2 regions of the Streptomyces sp. NBC_00873 genome follow, and region 1 is predicted to be linked to the other one. Evidence: riboswitches for the same ligand, from Rfam matches in the RefSeq annotation. Region 1 holds a riboswitch; the other holds the start of a gene.

Region 1 (5,210 bases):
GCGGGATCTCGATGGCCGGCTCGGTGAGCCGGAGCGGTCCCGCGGGCATCCGGTCGAGGCCGGTGGCGATACGGCGCAGATCCAGCCACGGGATGCCGACGCCGCCGCCGGGGGCGTGCGGGTTGAGCCAGATGCCCCAGCGGTCCGGGAAGAGAGCGCGGGCGATGTCGAGTCCGGTGACTACTTCATGGGCCCGGTTCCAGCCGCTGGCCGAGAGTTCCTGGGCAGAGGTCACACAGGGCGCGTAGCCCAGCCCGTCGACCTCCATGTTCCCGTACTGGGCATCGGGCGAGCCCGCCCGGCCGTGCCAGAGCAGCATCCAGATCCGGTCGCCGGCGAGCGCCCGGAGCAGTGCCTCGTACGCGTCGTAGCGCCCGGGCGTCACTTGGCGCAGCATGTGCTCGACCTGCCCGGCCGCCGCGGTGCCTGACGCACTCACCCTGGGTCCCGCCCCTCTTCGCTCCACTGTGTCGGCCTGCCGCTCCCGGGGCACACGGGTGCGGCTCGGTGGCCGAGGCACTAGCCATCAAACCAGCTTATGCGGCGCCCCTGACACCGACTTGACGCCACAGGTCGACGGTGTCGCGCCCGCAATCCCCGGAGTCGGTGACTCCGCGCTCCAGTACCCCTCCGGGCAGGCTTTGCCCCGCCGCGCCGCCCGGCGCGCTCGCTCGCTGCGTTGGCCATAAGTCCTGGTAGCGGCGCTACCAGGACTTATGGCCGCCTTGCGATCGCACGCACTGGAGGACGCTCCTCATGGGGCAAACATTGCCGGTCACGGCACTAGTAACCCTCGCGCTGGTAGAACGGCCGGATCCTGGCCCGCATCCAGTCGGCGACCGGGTCCTGCGCCACATCGAGCAGGACCAGATTGACCGGCCAGGGCACCTCGACACGGCCCAGCGCGCGGCCCAGGGCGTCCATCGGGGCGTTGCGCCCCGCGCCGTCCCAGGTGGAGAACTCGACGCCTATGAAGAGAACGGGATCGCCGCCCTCGATGCTGGCCAGCGTCCGGCGGGCAGTGCGCACGACGCCGCTCTCCTCGAATTCCCCGGCCGCGGCCGCGAGGAAGTCGACGGGCTCCTCCTGCCAGTCCGGCTCATACAGCCGGACCCGGCCGCCGGTGGCCGGCCCGTCCAGCGAGGTGCGGCCGGTGCGGCAGAGTTCGGCGACGGCGGGCGGCGGCAGCGGCATGCCGACGGCGCCGCCCGGGTTGACCGCGATGCCGAGCTGCGGGGGCAGCCCGCGGGCGAATTCCACGGCGGGCGCCACGGTGAAGGACATATGGGTGCCGACGCACTGCAGGAACTGGTGTTCGGAGCTGAAGACGGGGACGTACGCAGCTCCCTCGATCTCCACCGTCGGCAGGTCGAGCGACAGGGCATCGGGGCCCCCGCCGCTGGGAAGCGGCACCCAGAGGTGACTGCGGCCGAGCACTTCGACGAGCCGGCCGCCCGCCTCCGGGCTGCCCAGCGAGGCAACCAGCACCTCTTCGAGCTCATTGGCCGGCCATCCGCTCTGCGGATGGTTCTGGACCGATGCCGGAATGTCCACTGCGCTGCTTCCCCTTCTCACCCTCATGCGTTGCCGCAGAACAGTAACTCCGGCGCGCCCCTCCGCGGTGACGGACGACCGGGTGCCGGCGCCTCTCCAGCGCGGATCATGCCGGGCGCGCGCGGTGCCTGATCCGAAATGAACGACCCTCAGGGCTGTCCCGTCATCCCCTGGGCGTCGGCGAACGTAATCCTCGCCAGCATCCCGGCCGCCTCCCGGTCCAGCAGCACCGCCGAGGAGCAGCCGAGCGGCAGGACGCCCGCCTCGGTGTCCCGCAGCAGCCGGCCGACGGCCCTGCGGTGCCGGGCGAAGGCGTATCCGGAGACTCCGCGCCCACGCTCGCGCTGGCCCTCCCTGGCCTCCTGGGGGGTGACGTCGAGCAGCACGAGATGCAGCGTGCGGCCGCGACGCCGTGCGTGCCGGGCCAGCCAGCCCCGCACCCATGTCTGGGTCCCGCAGTCGTGGACGACGACGGACTCACCGGAGCACAGCGCCCGCCACAGCCCCCAGTAATGGGCGACGCGGACCAGCGGGCGGTAGAGGGCGTACGGGAGTAAGCGGGGCACCTGCTGCGCCCAGCGGTCCCGGGTGTCCTGGGAGTCGATGGCCCGTACGGCCACCGCCCGCCGGATCAGTGTCGACTTGCCGCCTCCGGGCAGCCCGGAGACCACCACCACATCGCCTGTCGCGAAATGCAGTTCGCGCGGGCTGCGCCCGGCGCGCTCACGCAGGTCCCGCACGACGGGCGCGTGCGTGCCCAGCAATTCCCGGGCAGGTGCGCCCGGCTGCGCGGGCATCGCGCCGTGCGCGACCCCCGCGGTCGTCGCGTACCGCTGCAACGTCATCGCCCTCCCCCTGTCGGGTCACCCACGCCTGCCCAAGAAGTGTAAAGAAAAGGTAATGCGAGGCAACCGTCCCACTACTCGTTCCGTGCATCGGGTACCGACGCCCCACTTTTCCGCAATGCGTGCGATGATGACCCGGCCAACTGCATAAAGGCCGCTTGAATCCGCGCGGGAGAGCTCCGGCCACAGTGTGTGCCGGGCGCCGAAGGAGCAAGATCCTCCCTTGAATCTCTCAGGCCCCGTACCGCGTGGATGAGGCAGATCTGAAAAGCGAGTCGCCCCGCGGCTCCACCCAAGGTGCAAGCCGAACCCCCCGGGGGTCTCTCGGCGAACCTCTCAGGTTCCGATGACAGATGGGGAGGGATCGTCCTCGTCGTCATGCCCTGGGAGCCACACCTATGAGCAACGCCCCCCGTCTCACCGCCCTCGACGCCCTGCATCGCTCGCTGGGCGCGACCATGACCGACTTCGCCGGCTGGGACATGCCGCTGCGCTACGCCAGCGAGCGCGACGAGCACAACGCGGTGCGCACGAAGGCGGGTCTCTTCGACCTGTCGCACATGGGTGAGATCACCGTCACCGGCCCGCAGGCCGCGGCGTTCCTGAACTTCGCGCTGGTCGGCAACATCGGCACCGTAGCCGTCGGCCGCGCCCGCTACACGATGATCTGCGCCGAGGACGGCGGCATCCTGGACGACCTGATCGTCTACCGGCTGGGAGAGGCCGCGGCCCCCGAATATCTGGTCGTCGCCAACGCCGGGAACGCCCAGATCGTGCTGGACGCGCTGACCGCCCGCGCCGACGGGTTCGACGCCGAGGTGCGCGACGACCGCGACGCGTACGCGCTGCTCGCCGTCCAGGGCCCCGAGTCCCCCGCCATCCTGGCCTCGGTCACCGACGCCGACCTGGACGGTCTGAAGTACTACGCGGGCCTGCCCGGCACCGTCGCCGGTGTGCCCGCGCTGATCGCCCGTACCGGTTACACCGGCGAGGACGGCTTCGAGCTGTTCGTCGCCCCCGAGCACGCAGAGCAGCTCTGGCAGGCCCTCACGGCGGCTGGCGCCTCCCGTGGCCTGATCCCGTGCGGTCTGTCCTGCCGCGACACGCTGCGCCTGGAGGCAGGCATGCCGCTGTACGGGCACGAGCTGACCACCGAGCTGACCCCGTTCGACGCCGGTCTCGGCCGGGTCGTGAAGTTCGAGAAGGAGGGCGACTTCGTCGGCCGCAAGGCCCTGGAGGCCGCCGCCGAGCGCGCCGAGACCGCCCCGCCGCGCAAGCTCGTCGGTCTGATCGCCGAGGGCCGCCGGGTGCCGCGCGCCGGCTACCCCGTCGTCGCCGAGGGCCAGGTCATCGGCGAGGTCACCTCCGGCGCCCCGTCGCCGACGCTCGGCAAGCCGGTCGCCATCGCGTACGTGGACGCCACGCACGCCGCGCCCGGGACCACGGGCGTCGGAGTGGACATCCGCGGCAGCCACGAACCGTACGAGGTCGTCGCCCTGCCGTTCTACAAGCGCCAGAAGTGACGTAGTCGCGTCTCACACCGTAAGACCACCGTTCATCAGCACTCCCCCGAGTACAGGAGAATTCAGGTCATGAGCAACCCCCAGCAGCTGCGTTACAGCAAGGAGCACGAGTGGCTGTCGGCCCTCGAGGACGGTGTGGCAACGGTCGGCATCACCGAGTTCGCGGCCAACGCGCTCGGTGACGTCGTCTACGCCCAGCTCCCGGAGGTCGGTGACACGGTGACCGCGGGCGAGACCTGCGGCGAGCTCGAGTCGACCAAGTCCGTCAGCGACCTGTACTCGCCGGTGACCGGCGAGGTCACCGCCTCCAACCAGGACGTCGTGGACGACCCGTCGCTGGTGAACTCCGCTCCCTTCGAGGGCGGCTGGCTGTTCAAGGTACGCGTCGCGGAGGAGCCGAAGGATCTGCTCTCCGCCGACGAGTACACCGAGTTCTCCGGCAACTAAAGACTCCAAGGGACCACCTGATGTCGCTTCTCAACTCCTCCCTCCACGAGCTGGACCCGGACGTCGCCGCCGCCGTCGACGCCGAGCTCCACCGTCAGCAGTCCACCCTCGAAATGATCGCCTCGGAGAACTTCGCTCCGGTCGCGGTCATGGAGGCCCAGGGCTCCGTCCTCACCAACAAGTACGCCGAGGGCTACCCGGGCCGCCGCTACTACGGCGGCTGCGAGCACGTCGACGTGGTCGAGCAGATCGCCATCGACCGGATCAAGGCGCTGTTCGGCGCCGAGGCCGCCAACGTCCAGCCCCACTCGGGTGCGCAGGCCAACGCCGCCGCGATGTTCGCGCTGCTGAAGCCGGGCGACACGATCATGGGTCTGAACCTGGCCCACGGCGGTCACCTGACCCACGGCATGAAGATCAACTTCTCCGGCAAGCTCTACAACGTGGTCCCGTACCACGTCGACGACACCGGCGTCGTGGACATGGCCGAGGTCGAGCGCCTGGCCAAGGAGTCGAAGCCGAAGCTCATCGTCGCCGGCTGGTCCGCCTACCCGCGTCAGCTGGACTTCGCCGCCTTCCGCCGCATCGCGGACGAGGTCGGCGCGTACCTGATGGTCGACATGGCGCACTTCGCGGGCCTGGTGGCCGCGGGTCTGCACCCGAACCCGGTGCCGCACGCCCACGTCGTCACGACCACCACGCACAAGACCCTCGGCGGTCCGCGCGGTGGCGTCATCCTGTCGACGCAGGAGCTCGCCAAGAAGATCAACTCTGCCGTCTTCCCCGGTCAGCAGGGTGGTCCGCTGGAGCACGTGATCGCCGCCAAGGCGGTCTCGTTCAA
Region 2 (5,210 bases), 4.6 Mb from region 1:
CGATGCACTCGTGCGCGACCAGACCGGCCGGGCCGTTGTACAGGATCGGGTAGTGCGGTTCCAGACGCTTGGCGATGTAGTTGGCCGCGAGTACGGCGACCTGCGTCGCGCGCTTGAGGCCCTCCCCGCCCATCAGGCGTACGTACGCCCAGGAGATCGGGAGAATACCGGCCGAGCCCCAGGGCGCGGCCGAGATCGGTCCGACACCGGTCTCGGGGCCCGCGGCGGGCTGCAGCGGGTGGTTCGGCAGGTACGGCGCCAGATGGGCGCGCACGCCGACCGGGCCGACACCGGGGCCACCGCCGCCGTGCGGGATGCAGAAGGTCTTGTGCAGGTTCAGGTGCGACACGTCGCCGCCGAACCGACCGGGCTTGGCAAGACCGACCAGTGCGTTGAGGTTGGCGCCGTCGACGTACACCTGACCGCCCGCATCGTGCACCTCGGCGCAGATGTCGGCGACGTGCTCCTCGAACACACCGTGCGTCGACGGGTACGTGATCATGAGCACGGCGAGCTCGTCGCGGTGCTTCTCGATCTTGGCGCGGAGGTCCTCGACGTCGACCTCACCGTCGTCGGCGGTCTTCACCACGACGACCTTCATGCCCGCCATCACGGCGCTCGCGGCGTTGGTGCCGTGCGCGGAGGACGGAATGAGGCAGACGGTCCGCTGCTCGTCGCCGTTGGCCCGGTGGTACGCACGCACGGCGAGCAGGCCCGCGAACTCGCCCTGCGAGCCCGCGTTCGGCTGGATGGAGACCGCGTCGTAGCCGGTGACCTCGGCGAGGCGCTCCTCCAGCTCACGGATCAGCGTGAGGTAGCCCTCCGCCTGTTCGGCCGGCGCGAACGGGTGCAGCGCACCGAACTCGGGCCAGGTGATCGACTCCATCTCGGTGGTCGCGTTCAGCTTCATGGTGCAGGAGCCGAGCGGGATCATGCCGCGGTCCAGCGCGTAGTCACGGTCGGCGAGCTTGCGCAGGTAGCGCAGCATCGCGGTCTCGGAGCGGTGCTGGTGGAAGACTGGATGGGTGAGGATCTCGCCGGTGCGCAGCAGGGACTCGGGCAGCGCGTCGGCGGCAGCGGCGTCCAGCGCCTCGATGTCACCGTCGGCGCCGAAGGCGGCCCAGACGGCGGCGAGCTGCGCACGCGTGGTGGTCTCGTCGCAGGCGAGGGAGACCCGGTCGGCGTTGACAAGACGCAGGTTGACCCCGCGGTCGCGGGCGTCGGCCACGACATCCGCTGCCTTGCCGGGGACACGCACAGTGAGCGTGTCGAAGTAGGCGCCGGTCTCGACGTCGACCCCGGCCGCGCGCAGGCCCTCGGCCAGGATCGTGGCGTAGCGGTGGGTGCGCTGCGCGATCATCCGCAAGCCGTCGGGGCCGTGGTAGACCGCGTACATCCCGGCCATCACGGCGAGCAGCACCTGCGCGGTACAGATGTTGCTGGTGGCCTTCTCGCGACGGATGTGCTGCTCGCGGGTCTGCAGGGCGAGCCGGTACGCCTTGTTGCCGTCCGCGTCGACGGAGACACCGACGAGGCGGCCGGGCAAGCTGCGGGCGAACTTCTCGCGTACGGCCATGAAGCCAGCGTGCGGTCCACCGAAGCCCATCGGGACACCGAAGCGCTGCGTGGTGCCGACGGCGATGTCCGCGCCGAGGTCACCGGGCGAGGTCAGCAGGGTCAGGGCGAGCAGGTCGGCGGCGACGGTGACGATCGCGCCGAGCTCGTGGGCCTGCTCTATGAAGGGCTTGATGTCGCGGACGGCGCCGGAGGCACCGGGGTACTGGAGCAGCACGCCGAAGACACCGCGCCCGGCGATCTCAGCGGGGATACCCGCGGCGAGATCGGCGACGACGACCTCGACACCGGTCGGCTCGGCGCGGGTCTCGATCACGGCAATGGTCTGGGGCAGGGTGTCGGAGTCGACCAGGAAGACTCCGTCCTTGACCTTGCCGACGCGTCGGGCGAGCGCCATGGCCTCGGCAGCGGCGGTGCCCTCGTCGAGCAGCGAGGCGCCGGAGGTGGGCAGCCCGGTGAGCTCGGCGACCATCGTCTGGAAGTTGAGGAGCGCCTCCAGGCGGCCTTGCGAGATCTCCGGCTGGTACGGCGTGTAGGCCGTGTACCAGGCGGGATTCTCCATGACGTTGCGGAGGATCACCGGCGGGGTGAACGTGCCGTAGTAGCCGAGCCCGATCATCGGGGCGAGCACCTGGTTGCGGTCGGCCAGGGTGCGGAGCTCGGCAAGGACCTCGGCCTCGGTACGGGCCGACGGCAGCTGCAGCGCCTCCGCACTCTTGATCACATCGGGCACTGCGGCCGCGGTGAGGTCGTCGAGCGAGCCGTAACCGACCTGGGCGAGCATCTTCGCCTGCGCCTCGGCATCGGGGCCGATGTGGCGCTGCTCGAAGGGGATGCCCTGCTCCAGCTGGGAGAGCGGAGTGCGACGGGGGGTCATGGTGGAGGCCTCCTGGTCTGTCACGACCTGCGAGGGGCACCACGGCGCGGGTGCCCGGACGGCCTCCCCCTCTGTCATCTCAACCTGAGAGCTTCACCGGTGCGCCCTGAGGCATACCGGCTTTCACCGTCGGTGAGGGAGGGATCCGTCCCGGCTGCTGCCGCCACGAAACCCGCCCTGCTTTCCAGAGTGACCTCGTCCGTGCGGTACGGGGGCCTGAGAGATTCCGGGGAGGATTTGCTCCTTCGGCGCCTGCCGGATGTGCTCCGGAAGACTCTCCCGCACGGGGTCAGCAGCCATCACCAGCCTACCAGCGGGGCTCGCGACGGAATTCTCAAGTGGCCGACAGCCCGAATCTGCACTTTCGTAGTGCCTGTGGAGTAGCCGCGACCAATGGGAGGGACCGTGCAGACCGACATCGATCCGCGCAACCTGATCGGCCGCAAGGCATTCGACCGCAAGGGCACCAAGATCGGAACTGTGGACGAGGTGTACCTCGACGACGCGACCGGCATACCCGAGTGGGCAGCCGTGCGTACCGGACTGTTCAGCAGGGACGCCTTCGTGCCGCTCGAGCCCAGCGAATTCGTCGACGACGTGCTCCGGATCCCCTTCGACCGTGCGCTGATCAAGGACGCACCCGACTTCGGCGTGGGCCGCCATCTCTCGCCGGAACAGGAGCTTCAGCTCTACCGGCACTACGGTCTGGACTCGCCGCCCGACGAGCCGGGCCCGGACCGGGACTTCGGCAGGCTGGCCGGCCAGGACGAGTAGTCCGCCGGATCACTCACCAGCGGGAGCGGATCGGCCGGCTGCAGCTCCGGATCGTCGACACGGAACGTCCGCACCCGGCCGGGCGGTGACTCGGGTTCCTCGAACCGCACGGTCACCCGGCCCACTCCACTGCCCTGCACCCAGCCGTGGCCGAAGGTGTCATGGCATACGTCGTGCCCGGCGGGCCAGCGCCGGGCCGCGAGCTGTTCGGCGGTCTCCTGCTCCTGCACCCCGTCCGCCGGCTCGTCCCCGTGGCCGCCCGCGCGCTGTTCCTCACTGGCCGGGACCTCGAGCGCGGCCCGCTCACCGGCTGCCTGGGCGAAGAGATCCTCCTGCGTGTAGTCGGCGAGCCCAGTGACGCCCACCCCGAGCAGCCGCACCCCTCCGGTGGTGTCCACAGCCTCCAGGAGCCGCGCGGCGGCCTCTCTGACCACTGTGGGGTCGTCCGTCGGCCCCCGGAGCGTCTCGGACCGCGTGAGCGTCGAAAAGTCGTATCTGCGCACCTTCAGCACCACGGTGCGTCCCGAGCGCTCCGCGGCCCGCAGCCGCTGGACACAACGGTCCGCCAGGCGCTCGACCTCCGTCCTGACCCGGATCCGGTCGTGCAGATCCATGTCGAAGGTGTCCTCGACCGACACCGACTTGGCGTCTCGCTCGGCCACGACGGGGCGGTCGTCGTACCCGAGGGCCATGCGATGCAGCGCGACGCCGTGCGCCTTCCCCAGCAGCCGCACGAGCTCCGCCTCGCCGGCCGTGGCCAGGTCGTCGACCGTGGTCATCCCGGCCCGCCGCAGATGGTCCCCGGTGGCGGGGCCCACGCCGGGGAGGATCCGTACGGACATCGGGGCGAGCAGTTCCCGTTCGGTCCCCGGCTCGATGACCAGCAGCCCGTTCGGTTTCGCCTCCTCCGAGGCGATCTTGGCCAGCATCTTGGAGCCCGCGAGGCCGACCGAGCCGGTGAGTCCGGTGACGGCTCTGATGGCGTCGCGCAGCTGCTCGCCGATGGCCCGCGCCGAGGCGGTGTCGTCGGCCGCCCCACCGGCCTCCAGATCGACGAACGCCTCGTCCAGGCTGAGCGGCTCCACCAGTGGTGACAGCTGCCCCAGCAACCCCATCACCTGGTCGCTCACCGTCCGGTACAGGGTGAAGCGGGGCACCAGATAGGCGGCATTGGGCGCCAGCCGCCGGGCCTGCGCGGTCGGCATCGCCGAGTGCACCCCGAAGCGCCGCGCCTCGTAGGAAGCGGTGGCGACGACCCCACGGGGTCCGAGCCCGCCGACCACGACCGGTTTGCCGCGCAGGCTCGGTTTCGCCGCCTGCTCGGCCGAGGCGTAGAAGGCATCCATGTCCAGATGCAGGATGGTGGGCGCGGCTCTCACATCAACCGATGCTGCCCTACGGCACTGACAATCGCCGCGCCCCCGTTCCGCGGCCCGTCAGACGACGCGGTTGCGCCGCCGTGCGAGCTCGTCGGTGGGGTTGTTGCCGATCAGCGTCTCGCCCGTGTCCACCCGCTCACCGTGCAGCTGCGACAGTGCGGCGTCGACATCCCGCCAGACCACACCGACGGCGATGCCGAAGACCCCCTGGCCCCCCTGGAGCAGATCCACGACCTCGTCGGGCGAGGAGCACTCGTAGACGGTCGCGCCGTCGCTCATGAGCGTCATCCGCTCAAGATCCTGGAAGCCCCTGGCCCGCAGATGCTGGACCGTGGTGCGGATGTTCTGCAGGGCGACGCCCGTGTCGAGAAAGCGCTTCACGATCTTCAGCAGGACGACGTCCCTGAAGCTGTAGAGGCGCTGCGTGCCCGATCCGTAGGCAGGCCGCACGCTCGGCTCGACGAGCCCGGTGCGTGCCCAGTAGTCGAGCTGCCGATAGGTGATCCCCGCCGCCGCGCACGCCGTCGGCCCGCGATAGCCGATGTCGCCGACCGCTGCCGCCCCGTCCCCCGCCATCGCCGCCGGTTGAACCGGTTGCCTGATGG

The links. Region 1 has a riboswitch for glycine ahead of gcvT (glycine cleavage system aminomethyltransferase GcvT). Riboswitches for the same ligand answer to the same signal wherever they lie in the genome.
Region 2: it holds a riboswitch for glycine, as region 1 does, so the genes downstream of both, gcvP (aminomethyl-transferring glycine dehydrogenase) here and gcvT (glycine cleavage system aminomethyltransferase GcvT) in region 1, are expected to answer to the same signal.

The regions. Positions count from the first base shown of each region.
Region 1 is NZ_CP108803.1:3,051,189-3,056,398, forward strand. Features, by position in the region: gene OH809_RS13655 (enhanced serine sensitivity protein SseB C-terminal domain-containing protein) at 1-439, opposite strand, end outside; gene OH809_RS13660 (enhanced serine sensitivity protein SseB) at 784-1,554, opposite strand; gene OH809_RS13665 (AAA family ATPase) at 1,704-2,399, opposite strand; glycine riboswitch at 2,559-2,656, shown strand; gene gcvT (glycine cleavage system aminomethyltransferase GcvT) at 2,798-3,922, shown strand; gene gcvH (glycine cleavage system protein GcvH) at 3,992-4,369, shown strand; gene glyA (serine hydroxymethyltransferase) at 4,390-5,210, shown strand, end outside.
Region 2 is NZ_CP108803.1:7,602,939-7,608,148, reverse strand. Features, by position in the region: gene gcvP (aminomethyl-transferring glycine dehydrogenase) at 1-2,452, opposite strand, end outside; glycine riboswitch at 2,647-2,744, opposite strand; gene OH809_RS35095 (PRC-barrel domain-containing protein) at 2,846-3,226, shown strand; gene OH809_RS35090 (DNA polymerase IV) at 3,151-4,605, opposite strand; gene OH809_RS35085 (MerR family transcriptional regulator) at 4,663-5,210, opposite strand, start outside.